Bradyrhizobium diazoefficiens: one gene and its partner. The protein of the gene in region 2 interacts with the protein of the main gene of each other region in a pairwise test. Links are inferred from orthologs where the notes say so. Each region holds a gene or a part of one and is shown on either strand. Other genes may lie near its edges. The genes, in order: gyrB and gyrA.

Region 1 (14,319 bases), on a different replicon or contig from region 2:
CGTGCACGCCATCGTCGGTGGTGATGCTGACGCGCGCGCCGAACGGATGGGTGCGGCCGACCTCCAGCTGGTCGTCCTGGACCACGTCGAACTTGTCGGCGAGCGCGTCGATCGCGGCATCGCCGAGACGGTTGTAATCGTCCCAGCCGAATGAGCCCTGGTCGAGCGCGAGCGCGCCGGTGAAGAACATCGAGAACTGGCCGCCAACGATCGAGGTGGGATGCCGCTTGGTGGCGGCATCGCCGGTCAGCGTAATGCCGTTGCGATGCAGACCGATCTCGACGCGCTTGACCTGGTCGGGCGTCAGATTGTGCTCGCGCCGCATCGCGATCAGCGCGTCGATCGCGGCGTGGGTGTAGCGGCAGCTCGGATACGGCTTCACGCCGATCTTCATGGTCTCATAGGTCTTGCCGAGCCCGGCGACGGCCTTATCGGGATGCGCATCGTCGGTGTAGCCGGCGAGCAGCCCATGCTTGCCTTCGACCGATTCTGTTGCGCCGACGAAATCGTTGCGCGCGAGCGTCGCGGCGATCACGCCGTTCATGGCGGCGGCACCGACCTGGTAGCGCTTGTTCCAGGCGCCGTTCATCAAAAATTGCAGCGAGCCCGCCGCCTGGCTGCCGGCGACGCCGAAGGCGGCGATGATCTGTGTTTCGGACAGACCGAACAGTTTGGCGGCCGCCGCCGCGGCACCATAGGTGCCGGCGGTCGCGGTCGGGTGGAAGCCGCGCGCATAATGCGAGGTCGGGTCGAGCGCATTGCCGAGCCGGCAGCAGACCTCATAGCCGGCGACGATCGCCGTCAGCACGTCGCGGCCGGAGGCGCCGACCATCTCGCCGACAGCGAAGGCAGCCGGAACCACCGGCGCGCTCGGATGCAGCGAGGAATCCGCATGCGTATCGTCGAAATCGAGGGAATGGCCGAACGCGCCGTTGAGCAGCGCCGCCACCGCCGGCGTCCAGGTCTTGGCATCGCCGAACACGGTGGAGCAGCCCTTGGTGTCGAGCGCCAGCGCTTCCAGCATCTTCAGGATCGAGGGGGTGGATTCCGCTTCGCTGCGGGCGCGGATGGCGCTGCCGAGGAAATCCAAGGTCAGCACCTTGGCGCGATCCAGCACCTCCGCTGGAATATCGGCGAATTTCAGGTTGGCGACGTAGGCGGCCAGCGTTGCGGTTTCGTGAGCCATCGTGTTTCCTCGTTTTGGCCGGCAAGTTAGGCGGGCTGATTTTCCCTTTCAAGCAGCCTTGGGGCGGTGGGCATCAGCTATGCTTTTGATCGGTTGGCGCGAATTGGACCGGGACTTTTGACGATGGCACTCGCAAGACAGCTGTTCGACCGGGTCTGGTCGCGAAAAACGCAATTGGGGCTTGCGGTTCGGGTCACGGTGGCGGCCACCGCGGCTTATGCACTTGCCACCGCTCTGCATTTGTTGCTGCCGCTCTGGGCCGTCCTCACCTCCATCATCGTGACCCAGATGAGCGTCGGACGCTCGCTGAAGGCGACGCGCGACTACATGCTCGGCACGATAGGCGGCGCGGTGTATGGTGGCGCTATCGCAATCCTGATCCCCTATTCCGGCGAACTGGGCCTTCTGGGCTTGCTGGTGCTGGCCGTCGCGCCGCTTGCCTTTGTCGCGGCAATCTATCCGAACCTGAGCTCTGCAACGGTGACGGCCGTGATCGTGCTCGTGCTTCCGACCATGCATCATGCCGATCCCATGGCCTCGGCGATCGACCGCGTCAGCGAGGTTTCGGTCGGCGCCATCACCGGACTGCTGGTCTCTTTCCTGGTGCTGCCCTCGCGCGCGGTGCGGCAGATCCGCGCCAGCGCGGCGAAGCTGCTCGAGCTGATTGCCGAGGCTTTTACGGAGCTGCTCGCGGGCCTCACGCGCGGTCGCGACAACGACGCGCTGCATCGGATTCAGGACGGCATCGGCACTGCCATGGTCGGGATGAATGCGATCGGCGCCGAGGCTGAGCGCGAGCGTTCGGCACGGCTGTCGGGTGGCCCCGACACCGGGCCGCTGCTGCGCACGATTCTGCGGCTGCGCCACGACGTCGTGATGATCGGCCGCGCCACCGTGGTGCCGCTGCCGGTCGAAGTGCAGGTCAGGCTTGCCGCGCCGCTGGCCGAAGTCAGCGCGGCGATCGTCCGCTTCCTGAAATCGGCGGCCGAAGCCATCCGTGAGGGCGCCGGCGCGCCACCGATCCATCCGGTGCACGTCGCGCTCCAGCATTACGCCGAGGCGGTCGCGGCCGTGCGTCAGGATGGGCTGATCCGCGGCCACGCGAGCGACACCGCGGAACGCTTCTTCGCGCTCGGCTTTTCGCTGGAGCAGATGCACCAGAATCTCTGCGATCTCGATCGCGTCGTCGGCGAATGGTCGGAGGCCACAGCCGACAAGTCTGCGCGCGTGGCGGAGTAACGCAGGGGCGTGTACTCGGATGAGCCGGCGTCCGACAGCACGTCGCACACGTTCGGCAACGTCCAGCGCCCGCAAGGGAGTGAAACGACTTCAACAAAGGTGAGATCATGCTAGGGAACGCGAAGGTGGCAACCCGGCTTCCGGCCAAAGACCTGAACCGCGCGCGAGCGTTTTACTCCGAGAAACTCGGGCTCGAGCCGGTTGAAGAGCGTGCGGGCGGACTCCGCTATGTCTGCGCCGGCGGCGAGTTTGCGCTATTCCTCTCAGCCGGAATGCAATCCGGGACGCACACGCAGATGGGTTGGGAGGTCGAGGACATCGAGGCAACCGTGCGCGAGCTTCGCGCCCGGGGAGTCAAGTTCGAGGAGTACGATCTGCCCGGCTTGAAGACCGTCGACGGAATTGCGGACATTACCGGGAATTATCCCAGCAAAGGAATTGGTGAGCGAGGCGTCTGGTTCCGCGATAGCGAAGGCAACTTGCTGGGGATCGGGCAGCCGGTGCGGACTTGACGGGCGGTCGCGTCGCCAGTCAGGAATTCATGCTCGTCATCGCGCCGGCTCCGCGATGTCTCCCATCATGCTGCGGGCCACGAGCTTGTGGAACGGTACGATCAGCGTGAGATAGGCGCGCCCGAGCAGATTGTTGGTCCGCACCAACGTCGTCAATGTCACCCGCCGGTTCGCCGCGTCGCCGGCGACGTCGACCACGACGCGGAAATCGAGATGGTAGTCGTCAAAACCGGCGATCAGCCGTTCCGGTGTTTCGCTCAGCACTGGAAACAGGCCGATCATCCCGTGCGGAGCCGGAGCACCTTCGCCCGATGTCTTCAGCCCGAAGGGTTTCACCAGGATGTTGCGCAAGCGCGTCAGCGCATCGATCCAGCGCGGCCCGTGCAGCATCATTCGGGTGCAGGCCTCGCGGGCACTCAATTGCGTCGTGCCGACCTTCACACGAAACGCGTCGATGAACTGGGCACCTGATAGCACGGTGCCGGCATCGACATCGGGGGTGACTTCGCGAACGGGTCCTGTCATCCCGCCAGTCTGCGCGTCAGCATGCGGAAGCGCAAGATCAAGAGTCCGGCATAGACGAACGATCCGATCGACAGCCCGATCCAGACGCCGACCGCGCCGAGATGGGCGTGGAAGGCCAGCGCCCAGGCGATCGGAAAGCCGACGCACCAATAGCCGATGGCGGCGAACACCAGCGTCATCCTTGTGTCATTGATGCCGCGCAGCGCGCCGCCCATGATGGTCTGCAGCGCATCGGCGATGAAGAAGGTCGCGCCGACCAGGAGAAGTGTTGCGGTCAGCTCGACGGTGGATGCGTTGGCCTCGGTGCTGCCGAAGAACAGCCGGCCCAGCTCATAGCGGCCGAGAATGATGGCGATGGTCAGGCCCGAGACGAACGCGACCCCGAGCACCGCTGCGACGAGGCCCGCGCGCCGGATGCCGGCCGGCTCGTTGCGGCCAAAAGCGTGGCCGACCCGCACCGTCGCGGCCATGCCGATGCCGAGCGGGACCATGAACAGGACGGCCGTCACCTGGAGCGCGATCTGGTGCGCGGCCAGCGCGGTGGTCGAGATCAGCCCCATCAACAGCGCGGCCGAGGAGAACAGGCCGTATTCCATCAGCATCGCAAACGAGATCGGTGCGCCGAGCCCGACGAGCTCACGCAGCAGCGGCCAGTCGATCCGCCAGAGATAAGCGAGCGGGCGATAGCCGGCAAACGGCTTTCGCCATGCGACGATTGCGAGCGCGGCGACGAAGGTGCCGAGATTGACCAGCGTGGTCGCAAGCCCCGCGCCGAGCAGTCCAAGCTCGGGCAGGCCGAACAGGCCGTGGATCAGCGCATAGACCAAAGCGGCGTTGGCGGGGATCGCGGCAAGCGTGATCCACAGCGGCGATTGCGGCCGGTTCATCGCGCTCATCAGGCCGCGCAGCGCGACGAAGCCGAGCGCCGGCGCAATGCCCCAGGCAAGCCCGTTCAGATAGTGCTGAGCCAGCTGCGCCGAATGCGGCGCCTGCCCGAGCGTCAGCAAAATATGCTCGCCATAGAGCGGCGAGGCCATCATCGGCAGCGAAATCACGAGCGCGACCCACAGGCCGACGTGCAAGGTCCGTCGCATCCGCCCGACATCGCCGGCGCCGAACGCCTGCGCGGCCAGCGGCGATACCGCGACGACCAGCCCGAGCCCGAAGGTGAAGCTGACGAAGTAAACGGTGTGCGCAAGTGCCGCAGCCGCGACCGCATCCTCGCCGAGCCGGCCGATCAGGGCGAGATCGGTCGTCATCATCGCCATCTGCCCGAGCTGCGTCAGCATCATCGGCACGGCCAGCCGCAACGTCTCGACGAACTCTTGCGCGAGATGGTTGGCGTGCACGCCGTGTTGCGGTGGCGAATGAGGTTCGACGCTGTCGAGCATGGCTGGTCAATAGCACGGCCACACGTCGAAAACATGGCCCGGCTGTTCTCCCTCTCCTGTTCTTACGGGGAGAGGGTTGGGATGAGGGGCTTTCTCTGCAATCACGGTGAGAGTTGGACTCGCGGAGAGTCCCCCTCACCCGGAATCCGCGCTAGCGCGCGTATTCCGGCCTCTCCCCGCAAGCGAGGCGAGGCGAAGAAAAAACCCTCAGCCCTTCCGTTCCGGCACGCGCCGGATCTTCGCGCCGAGCGCGTTCAGCCTTTCGTCGATGCGTTCATAGCCGCGCTCGATCTGGTCGGCGTTGTTGATGGTGGAGGTGCCTTCGGCGCAGACGGCGGCGAGCAGCATAGCCATGCCGGCGCGGATGTCGGGCGAGATCATCGATGCGCCGCGGAGCCGGCTCGGGCCTGCGATGATGGCGCGATGCGGATCGCACAGCACGATGCGCGCGCCCATCCCGATCAGCTTGTCGACGAAGAACATCCGCGATTCGAACATCTTCTCGAACATCAGGATCACGCCTTCGCATTGCGTGGCGGTGACGATCGCGATCGACATCAGATCGGCCGGGAAGGCCGGCCAGGGCTGGTCCTCCAGCTTCGGCACGTGGCCGCCGAAATCGTCCTGGATCTTCAGCGTCTGGTTCGACGGCACGATGAGGTCGTCGCCCTCGACGCGGCAGACGATGCCGAGCCGCTCGAACCCCATGCGGATCGAGCGCAGATGCTCGACGCCGGCGCGGACGATGCGCAGCGGCGAGCGCGTCACGGCGGCAAGCCCGATCAGCGAGCCGACCTCGATATGGTCGGGCTGAATCCTGTAGGTTGCTTCCCCCAGCATCGCCGGCCCATGCACGATCATGGTGTTGGTGCCGATGCCCTCGATCTTCGCGCCGAGCGCGACCAGGAAGTTGGCGAGGTCCTGCACATGCGGCTCGGACGCCGCGTTGCGCAAGAACGTCGTGCCTTCGGCGGCGACGGCCGCGACCAGCGCGTTCTCGGTCGCGGTGACGCTCGGCTCGTCCAGGAACACGTCGGCGCCGGCGAGCTTTGCTGCGCGGAATTCGAGCCGGTCGGTCGCAGTGACCTTGGCCCCTAACTGCTCCAGCGCCAGCATATGCGTGTCGAGGCGGCGCCGGCCGATGACGTCGCCGCCAGGCGGCGGCAGCATCACCTCGCCGCAGCGGGCGAGCAGGGGGCCGGCGAGCAGGATCGAGGCACGGATGCGGACGCAGAGCTCAGGGTCCAGATCGGCGGCGCGGATGCTCTTGGCGTGGATGTGAAGCGTGTTGCGGGCGGTCCATTCGGCCGCGGCGCCGACCGAGCGGATCAGTTCGACCAGTGTCTCGGTGTCGCGGATCCGCGGCACATTCTCCAATGTCACTGGATGCTCGGTGAGCAGCGCGGCCGCGATGATCGGCAGCGCCGAATTCTTGTTGCCGGCCGGCTCGATCGAGCCCGAGAGCCGGTGACCGCCCTCGACGATATACTGAATGGGGGCCACTGAGATCTCTCGGTCCTGTTTCGGTTGAGGCGGGCTGCTTTGAGCAGAAACTACCGAGAATCGATCGCGGTAGCAATTCAGGCTTGATGGTCGCCGCGAAGGAGGTGGGCTCCCTCTCCCGCTAGCGGGAGAGGTGCAGCGAGAGCGTGGTTAGCAGACGTGATCTAACGCTATTTCGCCTCAGATATCGATCGTCGCGCTCAGCGAATGTTCCTGGATGAAGTCACGGCGCGGCTCGACCACATCGCCCATCAGCTTGGTGAAAATGTCGTCGGCCTCATCGACCTCCTTGACCTTCACCTGCAGCAGCGAGCGCGCATTGATATCCAGCGTCGTCTCCCAGAGCTGCTCCGGGTTCATCTCGCCCAGTCCTTTGTAGCGCTGCAGCGTGACGCCCTTGCGGCCCGCGTCGGTGACCGCTTCGAACAGGTCGACCGGACCGTAGACCATGTGCTCGACGTCCTTGCGCCGCAGCTTGCCGGGGCGGGCGTACACGTCCTGGAGCTTCGTGGTGTAATCGTCGAGTTTGCGCGCTTCGACCGAGCCGAGGAAGGCGTCGTCGACAACTGCGGCTTCCTTGACGCCCCGTACCGTCCGTTCGAACTGGAATCCCTGGCCTTCCACGTACTGGCCGATCCAGCCGCGCTCGACCTCGTCGGCCAGGATGTCCAGCCGGGTCGCGATGTACTGCGCGGCGGCAGCCGCTTTTTCCGGATCGCCGTAGATCGCTTTGTTGAGCACGCCGGTGATGGCGGCCTGCTCGATCACCTTGCGATTATAGCGGCTATGCAGATTGCGAAGGACGCCGCGAACGATACGGGCGTCGTCGACTAGTGAACGCAGGTCGCGGCCGGTGCGATCGCCGCCGGTGCCGGGAATGTAGACGCAATCATCCAGCCCGGTATCGATCAGGTAATCCTCCAGCGCCCGCTCGTCTTTCAGGTACTGCTCGGACTTGCCGCGGTTGACCTTATAGAGCGGCGGCTGGGCGATATAGAGATAGCCACCGTCGATGATCGCAGGCATCTGCCGGTAGAAGAAGGTGAGCAGCAGGGTGCGGATATGGGCGCCGTCCACGTCGGCGTCCGTCATCACGATGATCTTGTGGTAGCGCAGCTTCTCGATCGAGAATTCGTCGCCGATGCTGGTACCGAGCGCGGTGATCAGCGTGCCGATCTGCTCGCTGCCCAGCATCTTGTCCGGGCGGACCCGTTCCACATTCAGAATTTTGCCGCGCAGCGGCAGCACGGCCTGGAATTCGCGGTTGCGGCCCTGCTTCGCACTGCCGCCTGCCGAGTCGCCCTCGACGATGAACAGTTCGGATTTTTCCGGGTCCTTCTCCTGGCAGTCGGCGAGCTTGCCGGGCAGCGAGGAGACCGAGAGCGGGCTCTTGCGCGTCAGCTCGCGCGCCTTGCGCGCCGCTTCGCGTGCGGCCGCCGCCTGGATCACCTTGCCGACGATCATCTTGGCCTCAGACGGGTGCTCCTCGAACCAGGCCTGGAGCGCCTCGTTGAGCACGTTCTCGACCACGGGCCGCACTTCCGAGGACACCAGCTTGTCCTTGGTCTGCGACGAAAATTTCGGATCGGGCACCTTCACCGACAAGACGGCGGTGAGGCCTTCGCGGCAATCGTCGCCGGTGAGCGCGATCTTTTCCCTCTTCGCGTTGGCCTCGGCATAGCCGTTGACCTGGCGCGTCAGCGCGCCGCGGAAGCCGGCCAGATGGGTGCCGCCGTCGCGCTGTGGGATGTTGTTGGTGAAGCACAGCACGTTCTCATGGTAGCTGTCGTTCCACCACAAGGCGGCCTCGACGCCGATGCCGTTGGCCTCCGCGCGCACCATGATCGGCGCCGGCACGATCGCCTTCTTGTTGCGGTCGAGATATTTGACGAACTCCTCGACGCCGCCGGAATAGTGCATTTCCTCGCGCTTCTCGACCGCGTGACGCATGTCGGAAAGCGCGATATTGACGCCGGAATTGAGGAAGGCGAGCTCGCGCAGCCGATGCTCCAGCGTGGCGAAATCATACTCGATGTTCTTGAAGGTCTCGGACGAGGCGTGGAACGTCACCTCGGTGCCGCGCCGGCCCGGCGCGTCGCCGACGACTTTCAGCGGTGCGACGGCATCGCCATGGGCAAATTCAATGGTGTGCTCCTTGTTATCGCGCCAGATGCGCAACACGAGCTTGCTCGACAGCGCGTTGACGACGGAGACGCCGACGCCGTGCAGGCCGCCGGAGACCTTGTAGGAGTTCTGGTCGAATTTTCCGCCGGCATGGAGCTGGGTCATGATGACCTCGGCCGCCGAGATGCCTTCGCCCTTGTGGATGTCGACGGGAATGCCGCGGCCGTCGTCGCGCACGGTGACGGAGTTGTCGGCGTTCAGCACGACATCGACGCGCGTGGCATGGCCCGCCAGCGCCTCGTCGATCGCGTTGTCGACGACCTCGTAGACCATGTGGTGCAGGCCCGAGCCGTCGTCGGTATCGCCGATATACATGCCCGGGCGCTTGCGCACGGCATCGAGACCCTTGAGCACGCGGATCGATTCCGCCCCGTAATCGCTCGGATTTGAGGGTTCGTTTTCGGCAGGCGTCTGCCGAGCAGGTTCTGTCATGAGAGGCCTTCGAAATGTCGCCCGAATCAGCCGCGCAAAAGGCGCTGATGAGAGGCTATTTGTGCCACGAAAGAGAGATTGCGCCTAGCGCAAAGTATCCCCTCGCAACCCTTTGATCAGATGGGGATTTTCGGCCGGCTTTCAAGGTCTGCGGAGGCCGATTCTGGGCACGGCAAAAAGCCCGATTCGAGGGACCGTTTCGGGCCTCCGAAGGCGTGGATTTTGCGGGGACGGAAGGCGGGTTCCGAGGCGCAAGCGGGAGAGGGAGCGCACCTGTTTCGTGGCGGCTCAGTACATCTGCAGCGGCAGCATCTCGCCGGTCGGCCCCACTGTCAGGCCCCAGGCATCGCCCGCGGCGATGTCGATGGTGTCGTTGCGGGCGGGGCGGCCCGCCATTTTCAGCGAGTACAGGTACTTGCCCGGCGGCAGATCGAGCGTGGGCCCCTTCGGTGACTGCGGACCGCCGGCGCCGGCCGCAACCTTGATGGTCTGCTTGTTGATCGTCAGCTGCGCGTCCTTGTCGCCCATATTGCCGAGCACCAGCTTGGCCTGACCCGGCTTCGGCATGATGTCCGCCTTGGTCGCGGCGTCCGGATTCTTCTGCACGAGATTGACCGATGTTTCGTCATTGGTGCGGCCGAGCTTCAGCATGGCCGGGCCCTGCGGCGAGGCGAAGGCGAGCTCGACGCGATCGGCGGCGACGATCGCGCCGTCCGGCTTTTCCCGCCAGCCGAGCCTGGTCAGCTCCGCACGGTAGAAGGCGAGCACGTCACTGAGCTCGGCCGGAATGCTGGCCGCGAGCTCGCGGCGGAACGGCGCCTCGATGCCGGGCAGTTTTGCGGTGGCAAGCGAGGTCGAACTGTGCTGTTTCGGCACGGGCAGGGCGGATTCCGCATCTGCCTCGAGCGGCCCGGCCGACTTGGGTGAGGCAGCGGCCTGATTGCTGCGCGCCGGCTTGCCCCCGGACGCGGGCTTGGCGGCGGCCATCACCAGGCCCGATCCGTCGGCGCTGACATTCACCTTCGCCCCCATCTGCATCACGGTCATCGAGATCGACTTGCCGGCCTTGGAAAACTCCATCACCGCCATGTTGGGCTGGTTGATCACCGAGGGCTGCTCCTTCCAGCCGGCCGGCTTCAGCGCCGCGCGGTAGAAGGCGGTCAACGCCTTGACGCTGGAGGTCGCGTTGAATTCGAGCCGGCCGCCGTCGCCGTCGAACTCCACCTCCTGCGCGTTCTCGGGCAGCGGCACCGGCGTGGTGCCGCCGGCCTGTGCCTGCAACGGTGCATCGGACAGCGTCGCGGCCTGCGCCTTGCGACGGACTTCGTCGGCGGCGATGACCTGTTTCGCCATCGCTTCGGCGTCACTCATGAACTTGTCGTCGGCATCCTTCTTCGCCCTGGCGCGCGCGGCGAGCACGGATTCCTTCACCTGCGCGGTCAGATAGACCATCGTGAAGTCGTATTTGCGGGCGAGCCGCAGCAAGCCGGTTTCCTCGGGCGAGGAGAATTTGAACGCGACTTCGTCGCCCGCGGCAAGAGGTGCATTTCCCTGTTCCGTCCAGCCGCGCGCCGCAAGTTCGCGATGGTAGAACGCGAGCACGGCGGGCAGATCGGCCAGGGCTGCGATGGTCAGTTCGCGCCGGTTCGATCTGGCGTCGCCGCCTCTGCCCGCCGCCGACTTGTACGGCTTCGGCGCCGGCAGGCCGGACATCTCTTCCGACGGAAGATCGGTCGGCAAGGCGAACGGCGCGACCTTGATTTCGACATTGGTCCGGCCGTCGTCGCGGCGCGTCAAACTCAACATCACCGGCTTCTGATGATAGAAGCCGCCGCGGTCGTCATCGTCATGGCCATAGAAGGCGCGCACGCCGTTTGAGATGGTTTCGCTGATATCCGCGTTCGGCCAGCGCGCGGCGCTCTCGGCCGTGAGCTTCCGCCAGCCGATGGCGGTCATTTCCCTGGCGTAGAAATCCCGTGTCGCCTCGAGCGCAACCGGCGCGATGCAGGCGAGATAGGGCCGGGTCTCGTCGAACACGAGATCGATCGCGCCCTCGGGGAACGGGACATTCGAATAGATGCGGTTCGGGGTGTAGGAGACCGATGATTGATCGGGCCGGCCGAGGCCCTGCGTGAAGGAGACGGAAAGTCCCTGCCGCCCCTTCTTGAACACGAGTTCGGTGGTGGCCTCGTCAAGCGGGCGGACATAGGGCACCCAGCCGTCGGCGCGGAGCATCTTCTTCGCGGCGGCGGTCACCGCGACCACAGTCGGCACGCCATATTGCATCCGGTAAGGATCGGGGTGCGAATTTTCGTCGATCGCACCTTGCAGCTTCGGCAGTGCGTGCACGTCGACGATGCCCTCGTCCGTCGGAGCCGCGAGCGCAGGGCTCGCCATCAACAGAAGGCCGCATGCGAACAGCCGCCAGCGTGCCGGGGCTCGCGTCCCGCGCGTGATCGTCGACATCGACCAAACTCCCGGATTTCGCGCGGATCGTTCCATTGCGCGATTGCAGGCTGCGACACCCCCGACGCCGCCTCAGACAGCTAGTCGCGGCGGGAACCGGGCAGGTTCAATTGGGTGCTGCCTTGCAGCCGCGGCGCCGCAAGCGAGCAATGTGAGGCCGCACACGAACAGCCGCCATCGTGCCGGGACTCTCGTCCCGGACCTTACCGTCGTCATGGACACTCTCCAAGGAAATCGCGCGCGTTTCGAATTCATCGCCGCGATTGCAACGGCTGCGACACCGACGGTGCGGCCTCAGGGAGCTAGTCGCGACCTGAACGAGGCGGGTTCAATGGCGCTACCGCCGCGCCGAAACCTGCCCGCTCTCGACGTCAAAGACCTCGCCGCCAGCGTCGATTTCGGCAAACGCAGCCGGGTCCGCGCCGGTCAACCAGACCTGCGCGCCGAGCTTGCGCAGCTCGTCGAACAGCGCGGTGCGACGGTTCGGATCGAGATGGGCGACGACCTCGTCGAGCAGCAGCAGCGGCACGATGCCGGTCATCTCGGCGACCAGCGTCGCATGCGCCAGCACCAGCCCGATCAGCAGCGCCTTCTGCTCCCCCGTGGATGCGTCGCGCGCGGGCATGCTTTTCGGCGCGTAGATCACCTGGAGATCGGTGAGATGCGGCCCGTCGGTGGTGCGGCCGGCGATGGCGTCGCGGGGGCGGTTGTCGCGCAGGATCTGGCGGTAGCGGTCCTCGACCGAGGTTGCGGTCTCGCTCAGCAGCGCGTTCTCCATCCAGCCGTCGAGTGCGATCTGCGCCGACGGAAACGCGGATTGTTGCGCGCGCGCGTTCAGCATGCCGGTCAGCCGCGCCGCGGTCTGGCCGCGCGTCGCGGCGACTGCGACCGCAAGTTCGGCGGTCTCGCGCTCGATCGCATCACACCAATGGTCGTCGTAATTGCGCGTCTCGAGCAGGCGATTGCGCGAGCGCAACGAACGTTCCAGTGCGGAGATGCGGCTGGAGTGCTGGCTGTCGATCGCGAGCACCAGGCGGTCGAAGAAGCGCCGCCGTTCGGAGCCCGCGCCCAGGAACAATCCGTCCATCGCCGGCGTCAGCCACACCATGCGGATGTGGTCGCCGAAGGCGGTGGCCGAATTGACCGGCTCGCGGTCGATGCGGCAACGCCGGCTGATGGCGCTGTCGGCCTGCGGCGGCTCGATGCCGGTGCCGAGGGTGGCGAGCCCCAGCGCGCCCTCGACCTGCGCGGAGACCGCCCAGGAGCCGTCGCCCTGGTTGTCGGCGACGTCGTCCAGCGTGGCGCGCCTTAAGCCGCGCCCCGGCGACAGGAACGAGATCGCCTCGATGCAATTGGTCTTGCCCGCCCCATTCGGCCCGACCAGCGCCACCATGTCAGCCGCCGTCTCGAGCCCCGCCGCCCGATAATTGCGAAAATGCGTCAGCGTCAGGCGATGAATGCGGGAGGGGGTCATATTTATTCGTGATGGACGCGATTCTTCCCCTCTCCCCTTGTGGGAGAGGGTGGCGCCTCACGAAGTGAGGCGACGGGTGAGGGGTATCTTACCGCCCGGCAAGCTTTGCAAGAATATCCTCTTGGACGGAAGTGGATTGCTTCAGCACGTCGTTGTTCCAGTAACGGGCTATCAGAAATCCCTCGGCTGCGAGGATTGCATCCCGGGTCGCATCGCTTTGCGAATCGGCATGCTGACTTCCGTCGATCTCGATCACAAGGCGCTTATCGAAACAGACAAAATCGAGAATGTAGTTCTTGAAAGGGATCTGCCTACGAAACTTGAAGTCCGATAGGCGCCGTTCCCTGAGCAGCCGCCACATTGCAGTCTCCGCATCAGTTGGCTCATGCCGCATGTTCTTCGCGAATTGGCGGAGATGTCTGGGGTCTTGCCGATGGGACGGCTCTTGCGGCACAAACCCCTCACCCAACCGAGTGCGTGTCTGCCAGCGGAGTAGCCCTCTCCCACAAGGGGAGAGGGCACAGCAATGGGCATCGCGTTAGGCATCAGAGGTAGGGTGTGCTGCGGAGGGGGCACCTCCCTCACACCCGCATCGGCATCAGCACATACAGCGCGCTCTTGTCGTCCTTGTCCTGGACCAGGGTCGGCGAGCCCGGATCGGCGAGCTTCAGCGTGGCGACGTCGCCTTCGATCTGGGCGGCGATGTCGAGGAGGTAGCGGGAGTTGAAGCCGATATCGAGCGCGTCGGAGGCGTACTCGACCTCGATCTCTTCGGTGGCGCTGCCGGAATCCGGATTGGTCACCGACAGCACCAGCTTGCCCGGCGACAGCGACAATTTCACCGCGCGACCGCGCTCGCTCGATATCGTCGAGACGCGGTCGACCGCGTTCTCGAAATCCTTCTTGTCGACAATGAGCTCCTTGTCGTTGCCCTGCGGAATGACGCGGCCATAATCGGGGAAGGTGCCGTCGATCAGTTTCGAGGTCAGCACGACGTTGCCGATCGTAAAGCGGATCTTGGCCTGCGACAGCTCGATCGTGACTTCGGCTTCGGTGTCCTCGATCAGCCGCTGCACCTCGCCGACGGTCTTGCGCGGCACGATCACGCCGGGCATGCCCTCGGCGCCCTTGGGCTGCACCAGATCGAGCTGGGCGAGGCGGTGGCCGTCGGTGGCGACGCCGCGCAAGGTCGCGGCCGTCGCCGTGCCCGCGGCATGAAGATAGATGCCGTTGAGATAATAGCGCGTTTCCTCGGTGGAGATCGCGAACTGGGTCCGGTCGATCAGCCGCTTGACGTCCTTGGCGGCGAGCGAGAACGAATGCGACAGGTCGCCGGTGGCGAGATCCGGGAAATCATTCTCCGGCAGCGTCTGCAGCGTGAAGCGCGAGCGGCCGGCGCGGATCGCC
Region 2 (14,473 bases):
TCATCTCCGGCGTGTTCTCGCTGACGCAGCAGTCGATCCAGCTCGGCTTCCTGCCGCGCATGCAGATCCGCCACACCACCAGCGACGCAATCGGCCAGATCTACGTGCCGCTGGTGAACTGGCTGCTCGCCGCTGCAACGCTCGGCGCGGTCCTGAGCTTCGGCACCTCGGATGCGCTGGCCGGCGCTTACGGCATCGCAGTGTCACTCCTGATGGCGATCACCACGCTGCTCGCCGCCCTGGTTGCAATCCAGTGGGGCTATTCGCCGTGGCTCGTGGTGGCCGTGAACGGCTTCTTCTTCGTGATCGACGTGATCTTCTTCTCGGCCAACTCGATCAAGCTGTTCGAAGGCGGCTGGTTTCCGCTGCTGCTCGCCGCCATCGTCGCCTTCCTGATGATGACCTGGCGCAGCGGCGTGAAGCTGGTTGAGGCCGCGCGCGGCAAGCTGCGCCAGCCCGAGGAAGACCTGATCGAGACAGCCGTCAACAAATGCAGCGCGCGCCTGCCCGGCACTGCCGTATTCCTGGCGTCCGCACCGAATGGCGTGCCGCTCGCGCTGACGCAATTCGTCAAGCACAACCACGTGCTGCACGAACGCGTCATTCTCGTCACCGTGCTGATCGAGGAGTTGCCTCACGTTGCCGACCAGGACCGCGCCGAGTTGATCGAGATCATTCCCGGCATCACCCGCGTGATCCTGCATTACGGCTTCATGCAGAATCCGACGATCTATGAGGGACTAACGCTCGCCTGCCGCCAGGGCCAGTTGCCCGGCATCGACCTCTCCGACATCACCTATTATGTCGGCCGCGAGACCATCATCCCGAGCGAGGACATTCCGGGCATGTGGGTCTGGCGCGAAGGCCTGTTCGCCTTCCTCCAGCGCAACGCCGAGCGCTCGGCCGCGTTCTTCGGTGTGCCGACCAAGCAGGTGGTGGAGTTCGGGACGGAGCTGGAGATCTAGACTAGCGCAAATCGGTAGCCCGGATGGAGCGAAGCGCAATCCGGATTTCATAGCCAAGTCAGCACGTCCCGGATTTCGCTTCGCTCGATCCGGGCTACGGGGAGTGACTACACGTCACTCTCCGTTTGACTCCCCATTCTCGCCGTTGCCGCTCTCGGCCTCTTCCGTGATGTGCTCGACCGAGACGACATGTTCGTCCTCCGCGGTATCGAACACGATCACGCCCTGGGTCGAGCGGCCGGCGATGCGGATGCCCTCGACCGGGCAGCGGATCAGCTGGCCCTTGTCGGTGACGAGCATGATCTGGTCGGCGTCCTCCACCGGGAAGGATGCTACGAGGTTGCCGTTGCGGTTGTTGACGCTCATGGCGACGATGCCTTTGCCGCCGCGGCCGGTGGTGCGGTACTCGTAGGACGAGGTCCGCTTGCCGAAGCCGTTGACGGAAACGGTCAGCACCACCTGCTCGGCCGCCGACATCTCGATATAGCGCTCCTGCGAGAGCTGGAAGCTGCCGGACGTCTCCTCGGCCTCGGCATCCACTGCCGGCTCCTCGGCCGCAGCCTCGCCGGCGACCGCGCGGCGCATCTTCAGATAAGCCGAGCGTTCGTCCGAAGACGTCTCGACATGGCGCAGGATCGCCAGCGAGATCACCTTGTCGCCGTCGCCAAGCGCAATGCCGCGCACGCCCATCGAGGTGCGCCCGGTGAACACGCGCACGTCGGTGACGGGGAAACGGATGCACTGGCCGCCCGCACCGGTCAGCAACACGTCGTCACGCTCGGTGCAGATCTGCACGTCGACGATCGCTTCATTGTCGTCGAGCTTCATGGCGATGATGCCGGAGCGGCGGACATCGACGAAGTCGGACAGCTTGTTGCGGCGGACATTGCCGCCGGTGGTGGCGAACATCACGTCGAGGTTGCCCCAGGTCGATTCGTCCTCGGGCAGCGGCATGATGGTGGTGATGCGCTCGCCCTGCTCCAGCGGCAGGATGTTGATCAACGCCTTGCCGCGCGCGTTGGGAGCTGCCATCGGCAGCCGCCAGACCTTCTCCTTGTAGACCTGGCCGCGGGACGAGAAGAACAGCACCGGCGTATGCGTGGAGGCCACGAACAGGCGGCTGACGAAATCCTCGTCGCGGGTCTGCATGCCGGCGCGGCCCTTGCCGCCGCGGCGCTGCGCCCGATAGGCCGACAGCGGCACGCGCTTGACGTAGCCGGCGTGCGAGACGGTGACGACCATGTCCTCGCGCTGGATCAGGTCCTCGTCCTCGACCTCGCCTTCCTGCTCCATGATGACGGTCTTGCGCGGCGTGGCGAACTCCGCCCTCACCTCGGCGAGCTCGGTCTTGACGATGTCCAGGACGCGGGCGCGCGAGCGCAGAATGTCGAGATAGTCGCTGATCTCCACGGCGAGCTTGGAGAGTTCATCGCCGATCTCGTCACGGCCGAGCGCGGTGAGGCGCTGAAGGCGCAGGTCGAGAATGGCCCTCGCCTGTTCCATCGACAGCCGGATCGTGCCGTCCTCGCTGATGCGGTGGCGCGGATCGTCGATCAGCGTCAGCATGTCCTCGACGTCCCGGGCCGGCCAGTCGCGCGACATCAAGGTGTCGCGGGCGGTGGTCGGGTCGGGTGAGGTGCGGATGACGCGGATCATCTCGTCGATATTGGCGACCGCGATCGCCAGACCGACTAGGATATGAGCGCGATCGCGGGCCTTGGCGAGCAGGTACTTGGTGCGCCGTGTGACGACCCGCTCACGGAAGTCGACGAAGATGGCCAGCAGGTCCTTCAGATGCATGATCCGCGGACGGCCACTGTCGAGCGCCACCATGTTGACGCCGAAGCTCGTCTGCAGCGGCGTGAATCTGTACAGCTGGTTCAGCACCACGTCCGGCACGGCGTCGCGTTTCAACTCGATGACGACGCGATAGCCGTCGCGGTCCGATTCATCGCGCAGGTCGCCGATGCCCTCGATCTTCTTTTCCTTGACCAGCTCGGCGATGCGCTCGACCATCGTCGCCTTGTTCACCTGGTAGGGGATCTCGGTGATGATGAGCGCCTCGCGCTCCTTGCGGATGGTCTCGATCGCAACCTTGCCACGCATGACGATCGAGCCGCGGCCGAGGTGATAGGCAGCGCGGATGCCCGCCCGTCCGAGAATGATGCCGCCGGTCGGAAAATCCGGTCCCGGAACGATGTTGGTCAGTTCGTCGATGGTGAGCGCGGGATTGTCGATCAGCGCCACGCAGGCATCGATGACCTCGCCGAGATTGTGCGGCGGAATGTTCGTGGCCATGCCGACCGCGATGCCGCCGGCGCCGTTGACCAGAAGGTTCGGGAACTTGGCCGGAAGGACCGACGGCTCAGTTTCGTTGTTGTCGTAGTTCGGCTGAAAGTCGACGGTGTCCTTGTCGATGTCGGCCAGCAGGGCCAGCGCCGACTTGGTCAGTCGCGCTTCGGTATAACGATAGGCGGCAGGCGGATCGCCGTCGACCGAGCCGAAATTGCCCTGGCCGTCGATCAGCGGCACGCGCATCGAGAAGTCCTGCGCCATGCGGACCATCGCATCGTAAATCGACTGGTCGCCGTGCGGATGATACTTACCGATGACGTCGCCGACCACGCGGGCGGACTTCACGTACTTCTTGTCGGGCGTGTGGCCCTGCTCGTGCATCGAGTACAGGATGCGGCGATGCACCGGCTTCAGACCGTCGCGGGCATCAGGCAACGCACGCGCCACGATCACGCTCATGGCGTAATCGAGGTAGGACTTCTTCATCTCCTCGAAGATGGAGACGGGGCGAATATCCGAGCGCTCCGGCTCGTCGCCGGGCTTCTTGTTGTCGTCGTCGGCCAAAGGGGAATCCGGTGAAATTTTATCTGGGAATCATATAGCGCATCGAGGCCCTGATAACCACCCTTGCAAGCTCTTGGGAAGCGGTTTTTCCGTTTGTTTTTCCAGAGACTTACGCGATTCTCACCGCCGCCCTCGGCGGCCCCGGAATGAACCGCCTCGAAGCATCCGTCACGCCCCGAAAATCACCCGGTGCATGATGCGTCCGGGCACCAGCGTGAACAGCCCCGCCACCACCAACGCGCCAGTGAACAGCAGGATCATGATGCGCCGGTGATCGGTGACGCGATGGGTGTGCGCCCGCCACACCGCGAGCGGCAGCATCACCAGCGTGAAGATCGACAACAGATGGATCGGGCTGAACGGCCCGACCAAGCGGATCTGGTGGATCCAGAACGACGAGGCAGCCACCGTCGTCATCAGCGCCACCCAGATCCAGCCGAGCGTCCGGTGCGGCAGCCTGCCCTTGGGGGCTGCGAACTGGACGAGGCCGAGCACGAACGCCGCCATCGCCGCGAAGGCGTGCAGCGGGATCGCCGGAGCGGCGTCAAGCAGCGGCGCGAGGCTCATGCAGAACTGTCCTCCAAATCGGCGGGAACCGACCATGTGAATAGGATTAACATAAAGTTAATACCATTCACATAGGGCGCTGTCAAAGGCTTGAGGCAGCACATGAGGTCCGCCCGGAAAACCCGAGCTTTGCCCGTAAATTGGTTGGAAGTCCTTCCGCCTTACGCGAGCAGGCAACGTCCAACGCCCGCGCGCGCTCCGTCTCAGAACGGGATGTCGTCGTCCATGTCGTTGCGACCGCCGCCGCCGCCGGCGGCCACGGGACGGCGCGGTGCGCTGCTGACCGGACCCGACGAGCCGAAATCGCCGCCCGGCTCATCGGCGAAGTTACCGCCTCCTCCGCCGCTGCGGCCATCGAGCATCGTCAGCGTCGAGTTGAAGCCCTGGAGCACGACTTCGGTGGAGTACTTCTCGACACCGCTCTGGTCGGTCCATTTGCGGGTTTGGAGCGCGCCCTCGATATAAACCTTGGCGCCCTTCTTCAAGTACTGCTCGACGATCTTGCAGAGCGGTTCGCTGAAGATCACGACCCGATGCCACTCGGTCTTTTCCTTGCGCTCGCCACTATTCTTGTCGCGCCAGGTCTCCGAGGTGGCGATGCTCAAATTTGCGATCGGCCGCCCGTCCTGGGTGCGGCGGATTTCCGGATCCTTGCCGAGATTTCCAACCAGAATGACCTTGTTGACGCTTCCCGCCATCGCCGCTCTCCACTCCAAATCCACTGAATCGATAAAGGCGCGCCCGCGCTGCCGCCTGTTGGGCCGACCCTATACGCTACGAGCGCGGATCGACCCGCCACGCCCTCGGTTATCCCCACATATAGCATCGACCGAACATTTGTTCCAGATTTGTTCCTGTCGAAATTGACGCGAAATGAGCGCACGCCTCTCACTCTGTGCCACTCTTCACGTCGCGATGAATTGGAACCCTGCCGAGTTCCCCAGATCGAGCAAAAGCACTTAACATTCATCAAGTTAGGTGCACACCAATTGACCCGTAACTGTTGCATTCCGGCGACGGACTCTCCCTCCAGATCGCACTACGGTTGCCTCGGAATTGGTTCTTGTGGGCGTCGCGCCTGATTGACCGCTTCGGGGACCTCTGGAGCGGCGAAACTGGGGAGACTGCAATGAAGAAAATTCTGTTCGCTACAATCGGTATCGTTGCGTTGGGCCTGTCTGCACCTGCGAGTGCAGCGGATCTCGCAACACGTCCTTACACCAAGGCGCCGGCGCCGATGGTCGCCACCATCTATGACTGGAGTGGCTTCTACATCGGCATCAATGGCGGTGGCGGATCGAGCCACAAATGCTGGGACAATGTTGTGCTCGGCGGCGGTGCGTTCGTAGGCGGCGAAGGCTGCCACAACGCCACCGGCGGCACGGTCGGTGGCCAGGTCGGCTACCGCTGGCAGTCCGCCAACTGGGTGTTCGGCCTTGAGGGCCAGGGCAACTGGGCCGACTTCTCCGGCGACAATGTCAGCGTTCTCTTTCCGGCCCAGCGCAACCGCACGAAGATCGACGCCTTCGGCTTGATCACGGGTCAGGTCGGCTATGCCTGGAACAACGTGCTGTTCTACGTGAAGGGCGGCGGCGCCGTGGTCGCCGACAAGTACAACATCTACACCGCGCCCGGCTTCGCCGGTGCCGGCACCCTGCTCGCTTCCGCCAAGGACAACCGCTGGGGTGGCACGGTCGGAGCCGGCCTCGAGTTCGGCTTTGCGCCGAACTGGACAGTCGGCGTCGAGTACGACCACATCTTCCTGGGCGGTCGGACCCTCACACTCAACGCGCCGGGCGGGGGGGCATTCCAGAGCGATCACATCAGCCAGAACGTCGACATGGGCCTCGTCCGCCTCAACTATCGCTTTGGCGGCCCGGTGATCGCCAGGTACTAATCAAGTACTAATCAGGCACTGATCCACCTGATATCATTCGAGAATTCGAAGGCCGGCCTCGCGCCGGCCTTTTCATTGCTTGTTCCCTGCGGGAACTATAGGTCAGCGGCAGTTACATTTTGCGCCCGTTGTGACTTTTGGGAGACACAACTTACGGCTTCAATGGTGTACGACGACGTCAGTTGGACCACAGCGTCCGCTGCCCTTCCGACGCACGGAAGGCAACAACAGAAACTGGGACTGGGATTACGTTGAAAATGAAAAAGGTTTTGTTGGCTTCGGCCTGTTTGTTCGCACTCGCCGCTCCGGCTTCGGCCGCCGATCTCGCGGCGCGCCCCTACACCAAGGCTCCGGTCGCTATGGCCTCGGTCTACAACTGGACCGGTTTCTACCTCGGTCTCGTTGGCGGCGGCGCCTGGGAAGATTCGAGCAGCCCCCGGATGCAGGGCGGCTTCGTCGGCGGCACCGCCGGCTACAACTGGCAGACCGGCAACGTCGTGTTCGGCCTCGAGGCCGACGGCGCCTGGGCTGACGTCAACGCTTCGGCCACCGCGCTCGGCATCACCGTGTCCTCCAAGACCGACGCGATGGGCACCGTGCGCGGCCGCATTGGCTACGCCGTCAACCAGATCCTGTTCTACGGCACCGGCGGCTACGCCTGGATCGACAACAAAATCAGCCTCTCCGCGCTCGGCGTGACCGCGTCGGACAGCAAGTGGCACTCGGGCTGGACCGTCGGCGCGGGCGTCGAAGCGTTCATTGCTCCGCAGTGGTCGATCAAGGGCGAGTACCTCTATCGCAGCCTCGGCGGCGAGACTTACTTCAGCGGCGCCCTGCCGACCGGCACGCTCAACTTCCACACCGTGCAGTTCGGCGTGAACTATCACTTCAACGGCCCGATCGTCGCCAAGTACTGAGCGCTGCAGTACTGAGCTTCGCTTCCAACGCTATCGCGTTACGAAAGGCCGGCCTTGCGCCGGCCTTTTTGTTTTCGCGGCCCGTTCCAGCGCCATCCCGCACCCGGTTCCTCCTGCCACATGCCGCCAGCGCGCCAACAATCCGTTGACGATTCGCAAGTCCTACTGGAAATCCGTCTCCGTTCTTCCTACGTTCGCTGACAACCCCATCGGCGCCGATCCCGGTTCCGGGCGAAGCGCGCCTTTTCGTTGGCGCGATCGCGCGCCTTTGGGATTCCTCGAGGGCAACGCGGATGGATGAAGTGATCAAGGCGAAGCGCCAACAGCAGAACGCGGGCTCCAGCCTGCGCGCAATTACGATCCGTGGCGCGCGCGAGCACAATCTCAAGAACATCGACGTCGAGATTCCCCGCGACAAGCTCGTGGTGTTCACCGGCCTGTCCGGCTCCGGCAAATCCTCGCTCGCCTTCGACACCATCTACGCCGAGGGCCAGCGCCGCTATGTCGAGTCGCTCTCGGCCTATGCCCGCCAGTTCCTGGAGATGATGCAGAAGCCGGACGTCGACCAGATCGACGGCCTGTCGCCGGCGATCTCGATCGAGCAAAAGACGACATCGAAGAATCCGCGCTCCACCGTCGGCACCGTGACCGAGATCTACGACTATATGCGCCTGCTCTGGGCGCGCGTCGGCGTGCCCTATTCGCCGGCCACGGGCCTGCCGATCGAAAGCCAGACCGTCTCGCAGATGGTCGACCGCGTGCTGGCGCTGCCCGAGGGCACCCGCCTCTATCTGCTGGCCCCCGTCGTGCGCGGCCGCAAGGGCGAGTACCGGAAAGAGCTCGCCGAATGGCTCAAGAAGGGTTTTCAGCGCGTCAAGATCGACGGCACCTTCCATGAGCTTGCGGAAGCGCCGGCGCTGGACAAGAAATTCCCGCACGACATCGACGTCGTTGTCGACCGCATCGTGGTGCGCGCCGACATCGGCCAGCGGCTCGCCGAAAGCTTCGAGACTGCGCTGAAGCTCGCCGAAGGTCTTGCCGTCATCGAGTACGCCGATGCGCCGGCAGCAGCTGCGCCCGCCGAAGAGAAAAAGAAAACCGCGAAGATCCACGACAAGAGCGGGCCCGAGCGCATGCTGTTCTCGGAAAAATTCGCCTGCCCGGTGTCCGGCTTCACCATCCCCGAGATCGAGCCCAGACTCTTTTCCTTCAACAATCCCTATGGCGCGTGTCCTGCCTGCGGCGGCCTCGGCGTCGAGCAGCATGTCGACGAAGACCTCGTCATCCCCGACAAGGAACTGGCGATCGGCAAGGGCGCGATCGCGCCGTGGGCCAAATCCTCGTCACCCTATTACGTGCAGACGCTGACGGCGCTCGGCAAGCACTACAAATTCACGTTGACCACCAAATGGAAGGATCTGCCGAAGAAGACGCGAGACGCGATCCTCCATGGCTCCGGCGAGGACGAGATCAAGTTCTCTTATGAGGACGGCGTCCGCTCCTACGACACCAAGAAGCCGTTCGAAGGCGTCATCACCAACATCAACCGCCGCTACCGCGAAACGGAAAGCGAGTGGGCGCGCGAAGAGCTGGCAAAATATTTCCACGACGTGCCCTGCGGCGCCTGCAACGGCTTCCGGCTGAAGCCCGAAGCGCTCTGCGTCAAAATCGGCGGCAAGCATATCGGCGAGATCTCCGAGCTGTCCGTGAAGGGCGCCGGCGCGTGGTTCGAGACCGTGCCGGAGGCGCTGAACACGCAACAGAACGAGATTGCGGGGCGCATCCTTAAGGAGATCCGCGAGCGCCTGACCTTCCTGCTCGACGTCGGCCTCAACTATCTGACCCTGTCCCGCTCCTCCGGCACGCTGTCGGGCGGCGAGAGCCAGCGCATCCGGTTGGCCTCGCAGATCGGCTCGGGCCTGACCGGCGTGCTCTACGTACTGGACGAGCCCTCGATCGGCCTGCACCAGCGCGACAATGCGCGCCTGCTCGACACGCTCAAGCGGCTCCGCGACCTCGGCAACACCGTGATCGTGGTCGAGCATGACGAGGACGCCATTCTCCTCGCCGACTACGTCCTCGACATCGGCCCCGGCGCCGGCATGCATGGCGGCAACATCATCGCCGAAGGCACGCCCGCCGAGATCATGCGCAATCCGAAATCGCTCACCGGCAAATATCTCACCGGCGAGCTCGAGGTCGAGGTGCCGGAGCGGCGTCCGCCGAACCACCGCCGCACCATCAAGGTGGTGAATGCGCGTGGCAATAACCTCAAGAACGTCACGGCGGAGATTCCGCTCGGCCTGTTCACCGCCGTCACCGGCGTCTCCGGCGGCGGCAAGTCGACGCTTCTCATCGACACGCTCTACAAGGCCATCGCGCGCAAGCTGAACAATGCCAGCGAAGGCGCAGCGCCGCACGACCGCATCGAGGGCCTCGAGCATATCGACAAGATCATCGACATCGACCAATCGCCGATCGGCCGCACGCCACGCTCGAACCCCGCGACCTACACTGGCGCTTTCACGCCGATCCGCGAATGGTTCGCGGGCCTGCCCGAATCCAAGGCGCGCGGCTACGAACCCGGCCGCTTCTCCTTCAACGTCAAGGGCGGCCGCTGCGAAGCGTGCCAGGGCGATGGCGTCATCAAGATCGAGATGCACTTTTTGCCTGACGTCTACGTCACCTGTGACGTCTGCAAAGGAAAACGCTACAATCGCGAGACGCTGGAGGTCCTGTTCAAGGGCAAGAGCATTGCCGACGTCCTCGACATGACCGTCGAGGAAGCCGCCGAGTTCTTCAAGGCGGTGCCGCGCGTGCGCGAGACCTTCCAGACGCTGCACCGCGTCGGCCTCGACTACATCCATGTCGGCCAGCAGGCCACGACGCTCTCGGGCGGCGAAGCCCAGCGCGTCAAGCTGGCAAAAGAACTGTCAAAGCGCGCCACCGGCCGCACGCTCTACATCCTGGATGAGCCCACGACCGGTCTGCACTTCCACGACGTCAAGAAGCTGCTGGAAGTGCTGCACGAGCTGGTCGCGCAGGGCAACACGGTCGTCGTCATCGAGCACAATCTCGAAGTCATCAAGACCGCCGACTGGGTCATCGATCTCGGTCCCGAAGGCGGCGACGGCGGCGGCGAGATCGTCGCCTGGGGCCCGCCGGAAGACATCGTGAAAGCGCAGCGGAGCTATACGGGCAAGTTTTTGGCGCCAGTGCTGAAGAAGGCGGGGAAGCCGAAGCGAAGGAGCACGAGCGAGGCGGCGGAGTAGCTGCAGGAGGAAGAATCCGCCAACCGTTGATCAAGGGGCGCGCCTGAAAAATGAGCGCGCGCGTCACAGGTAGTTCGATGGCCGCAGATTGGTTTCGCAGGCAATGCTGGTCGGAAGAAGATCAAACGGATTTTTGGCAACGGCTCGCCAAAGCGCGCGATCACAATAGAGCTCAGTACGTCTTCATTCAGGGCCTCACCCTAATGGGGGCAGGTCCGCAGTATCGGATCGATGCAATTTCTCTCTTCGATCATGTGATTGATCGCTACTCGGATTCGCTGAACTTTGTTCAGGCCTTATCCGCAAAGGCGGACTGTCTGTTAGACTCTGGAGATATCGACGCCGCACTGACTTACTACGATCTCGCGATCCAGCAGATGCGCCTGGAGCCGCGTGTCCAGACTTGGGCTTGGCTTGATTTTGCTTGGCTCGTCGCAACGAAAGGACTGTCAAACAGATACGAGACAGCCCTTGGTCTGCTCGACGAATTCGGGAATGAACAACAACTGTTTCCAATTGTTGTATTCCGCCTCTATGGAAGCCGCGCCCTCATTCAAAGTGCCATCGGGCTAACTGACGCCGCCGCGGCCGCGCAGACGGCTCTTAATGCCGCGGACAAAGAGATATCTGGGCTTCGACATCATCCAAAGATTGGCTTGGTCGGCGAGCGATACAGCGATCTATGCACGCGACTGACGACTATTGCACAAGCACGATAAGTGGCTAGAGCTTAGCGACCGGAATGCCCCACTCCCTCGCTATCTTCGATCTCGACGGCACGCTCGTCGACAGCTTCCCCTGGTTCTTGCGCACCATCAACGACGTCGCCGATCGCTTCGGCTTTCGGGGCGTGAGGGATGAGGATGTCGAGGGGCTGCGGCATGCGTCGACGCGTGAGATCCTCAGCCGGCTCGAGGTGCCCGTGTGGAAGCTGCCGGCGATCGCGCGGCATGCGCGGCGGCTGAAGGGGGAAGCGGCGGCGGAGATTTCGCTGTTCGCGGGCGCCGAGGCGATGTTGCGGACGCTGACTGAGGGCGGCGTGCAGCTCGCGCTGGTGACGTCGGACAGCGAAGCCAACGCGCGCGAGAAACTTGGCGACGCCGCCGCCCTGTTCGCGCATTTCGACTGCGCGGCCTCGGTGTTCGGCAAGCCCGCGAAATTCCGCCGTGTCGTCCGCCGCGCCGGGGTGGACCGAAGCCGCGTGATTTCGATCGGCGATGAGGTCCGCGACATTGAGGCGGCGCGGGCTGTTGGCATTGCCTGCGGCGCCGTGTGCTGGGGCTATGCGGCGCCGGCGGCGCTGCGGGCGCGCGGACCCGATCTCGTCTTCGAGCGCATCGACGACATCGCGCCGGCCTTGCTCACCCGCGCCGCGGACGTGCGGGGTCCGACGCCGGCCTAGCTGCCACGCGGCGGCTCGTGTTTCTCCAGCGACAGTGCGACCCGCTCCAGATAGCCGTTCATCCGCCGGGTCTCGGCGACCTGCTGCTCGTAGAGTTCGATCATGCTCGCTCCGGACGATCCGCGCGCCTGCATTCCGTGCCGCCGCGAAAACCAGAACCACAGCGCGATCACACCAGGAACGTCAGCCACGAAACCGCAAGCCCAACCCACTTGTCCATTGCAACAATCTCCCGGCCGCGCGCATGTCTGACCCAATCGATCCCGGAGAACATCTGTCGATCCAGCGTAACTACCGGGTCGATGACGGCCTCCCCTGGTCCGCTCCGCAAGGCGGACTGCTTGCGCAACCCACAACCTCTTGCGTTCCCTGTCGGCAAAACACCCAAACCGTCGGTCAATGGGCGGTCCCAAAAATATTCCACTTTACCGAAATTCGGAAATGGCGTATGTGTCGCCTCACTCCGGCCCAAGGAAGAGGGGCGTATCGCGATCGTCACGAACGCGGGCCGGACGGCGGTGGGCGTGGGTCACATCGGCGCGAAGGGTTTTGCAGGGCGGGCAACCGTGAGCGAGAGTCTACGCGCGCACGACCGGTGTGATCCGCGTACGGCAAAATCGTGTGGTCCTGGCGCCCGGAGCCTGTGCGCCAAGTCTTGCGGTGATGGGTGTCGCCCAACCGGGTGCACACATCAGCCATCCGCAAGGCGACGGGGGCAATAGTGCATCGCTCCCCGGGGAGATCACGACATAAGCCGTCAAACCACTGCGCAGGGAAGGCCGGATGTTTTGGCTTCACCTGTATGCCGCTGTGCAGCCTCTTGTAGCGCAACCTTCGCACAGTGGACCGCGGGTGCCAGCCGGCACCCGGTCTTCCCTGCGCCCTCGGCATTTCTGAGGGCGATGACTGCAGCAAAGCTCGGGCACGATGTGCCGCGAGAGCGTGAAAGCGTGTCCGCGATTTCAAACGTCAATCGAAAGACGAGGCATGTGGCTGCGACTTGTCAGCTGCGCTCGCAATGATGATGGAGACGGCGAGCATCGATGGCTCCCCTCGCCTAATCCGCCAACGTCGCCTCCACGAACCCGCGCGGGTCAGCGCAAAACTCCCGCATCACCCGGTAATGATCGGTCTGCTCCACCGTTGTCGGCTCCAGGCCGTACTTCCCGAGCCGAAGCAGCTGCGCGCTGGGATAGGCCATCAGCAGGGGCGCGTGGGTCGCCATGATGACTTGGCAGATGCGCGACTCCTCCATGCGCCGCAGCAGCTTCAAGAATTCGATCTGGCGCGCCGGCGAAAGCGCCGATTCAGGTTCGTCGAAGATAAAGATGCCCTGGCGCTGGCAGCGCTCTTCGAAGAAGCGCAGGAAGCCCTCACCATGCGAATGCGACAAGAAATCAGGGCCGACCTGACCGGCATCACGTGCGGCCTTGTCGAGATATCTCGCCACCGAGAAAAAACTCTCGGCGCGAAAAAACCAGCCGTTGGTGATCTTCGGCAACCAGCTTGCGCGCAACGCCTTGGAAAGCTGGCCGCCCATCTTTTCCCGCGCTTCGGAGTGGTCGACGGGCATGTAGCCCTTCCCGCCACCGGCATCGTCGTAGCCAGCGAGCGCTGCGATCCCCTCAAGGATCGTCGACTTCCCGGTGCCGTTCTCTCCCACGATGATGGTGATGGCTGCATCGAAGTTGAGCTCGAAATCATCAGGAAAGATGGGCAAACAAAAAGGATAGGCCTCGCGATCGTGAACGTGCGAGGGATCGAGCCAAACCCGCTTCAGATACGGCGCAGGCAGATTAATCGTGCGATTGCCTCTCCGGCTCATTGCCGCCGCCCCGCCCGGTTTGCCTCGATTGATACCAATAGGAACGTAACGGGAACGCGATTGGAGCGCAAGTGGCGCGGACGGGCCGGCACAAGCTCCGGTCGCTCATCAATCCAGCGCCTCCAGCACCAGCTCCATCGTCATCAGCACAGGATTATCGCCGCGGACCAGGCGGCCCTCGGCAATGCCGCCGGTGTAGTCGATCAGGGCGACGTCGAGCGCGGCCTCCAGCGCGCCGGACGCACCAGGCGCGATCGTCCCGGCGGTTATCGCAAGCTCCGTGGCGAACGGCTCGGTCACGCCGCCATGGGTGAAGCGCGCGCCGATGGTCGAGCCAACGCCGCCGTGGATCTTCGCGCGCGTAATGCCGCGATCGCGGCAGAAGGCTTCGAGGCAGAAGGCGAAATCCTGATTGGGCCGCAGCCGCAGCGCGAAGACACGACTGGTCGTGCGCGCCCCACTGCTCGCGGCGCGAACCGGGCCGAACAGCTTGAAATTGGTCTCAGGGTCCGGCTCAGCGGTGAACACCGCGCCATCAATCCCAAAAGCCTCGACCTCGAACGGCTCGGCGACGATGGTCTCGTCCGGCAGCATGTGACCGCCGCTCGTCTTGCCGCCCGCCTCGATCCACAGCCCGTGGCAATGAAAGAACAGCGCGCCGTCGCGCGTGCCGATCGTCATGCTGCCGAGCCTGGTGCGCGTCACGCCCGCCGGCCGATACGTGTCGCTGTAAAACGCGGCATTCTCACCGGTCTTCGACAACGCCGGC

Evidence for each region.
Region 1: the proteins of gyrA (region 2) and gyrB interact in binary tests that used the Escherichia coli proteins (3 or more experiments, as listed by UniProt). The link is inferred for Bradyrhizobium diazoefficiens from one-to-one orthologs.

Annotation. Positions count from the first base shown.
Region 1 is NZ_JAENXS010000001.1:2,031,578-2,045,896, reverse strand. Bases 6,255-9,368 are described here. They hold gyrB (DNA topoisomerase (ATP-hydrolyzing) subunit B), read right to left. Parts: upstream 8,973-9,368; coding sequence 6,537-8,972; downstream 6,255-6,536. Other genes in these bases: JJE66_RS09555 (hypothetical protein), read right to left, coding at 9,261-9,368; murA (UDP-N-acetylglucosamine 1-carboxyvinyltransferase), read right to left, coding at 6,255-6,356. In the rest of the region: JJE66_RS09590 (MmgE/PrpD family protein), read right to left, coding at 1-1,186; JJE66_RS09585 (aromatic acid exporter family protein), read left to right, coding at 1,310-2,425; JJE66_RS09580 (VOC family protein), read left to right, coding at 2,551-2,937; JJE66_RS09575 (DUF2867 domain-containing protein), read right to left, coding at 2,974-3,462; JJE66_RS09570 (MATE family efflux transporter), read right to left, coding at 3,459-4,853; more of murA, read right to left, coding at 5,061-6,254; more of JJE66_RS09555, read right to left, coding at 9,369-11,438; DNA replication/repair protein RecF, read right to left, coding at 11,776-12,912; JJE66_RS09545 (endonuclease domain-containing protein), read right to left, coding at 13,001-13,366; dnaN (DNA polymerase III subunit beta), read right to left, coding at 13,494-14,319. UniProt on the Escherichia coli protein: DNA gyrase negatively supercoils closed circular double-stranded DNA in an ATP-dependent manner to maintain chromosomes in an underwound state.
Region 2 is NZ_JAENXS010000002.1:397,937-412,409, reverse strand. The notes cover bases 880-4,147. They hold gyrA (DNA gyrase subunit A), read right to left. Parts: upstream 3,825-4,147; coding sequence 1,080-3,824; downstream 880-1,079. Other genes in these bases: JJE66_RS18665 (DUF2306 domain-containing protein), read right to left, coding at 3,993-4,147; JJE66_RS18675 (potassium transporter Kup), read left to right, coding at 880-965. Also shown: more of JJE66_RS18675, read left to right, coding at 1-879; more of JJE66_RS18665, read right to left, coding at 4,148-4,391; JJE66_RS18660 (single-stranded DNA-binding protein), read right to left, coding at 4,595-5,089; JJE66_RS18655 (outer membrane protein), read left to right, coding at 5,521-6,288; JJE66_RS18650 (outer membrane protein), read left to right, coding at 6,546-7,205; excinuclease ABC subunit UvrA, read left to right, coding at 7,499-10,477; JJE66_RS18640 (hypothetical protein), read left to right, coding at 10,528-11,196; JJE66_RS18635 (HAD-IA family hydrolase), read left to right, coding at 11,220-11,879; JJE66_RS18630 (hypothetical protein), read right to left, coding at 11,876-12,070; JJE66_RS18625 (AAA family ATPase), read right to left, coding at 12,937-13,704; JJE66_RS18620 (PCC domain-containing protein), read right to left, coding at 13,813-14,473. UniProt on the Escherichia coli protein: A type II topoisomerase that negatively supercoils closed circular double-stranded (ds) DNA in an ATP-dependent manner to maintain chromosomes in an underwound state.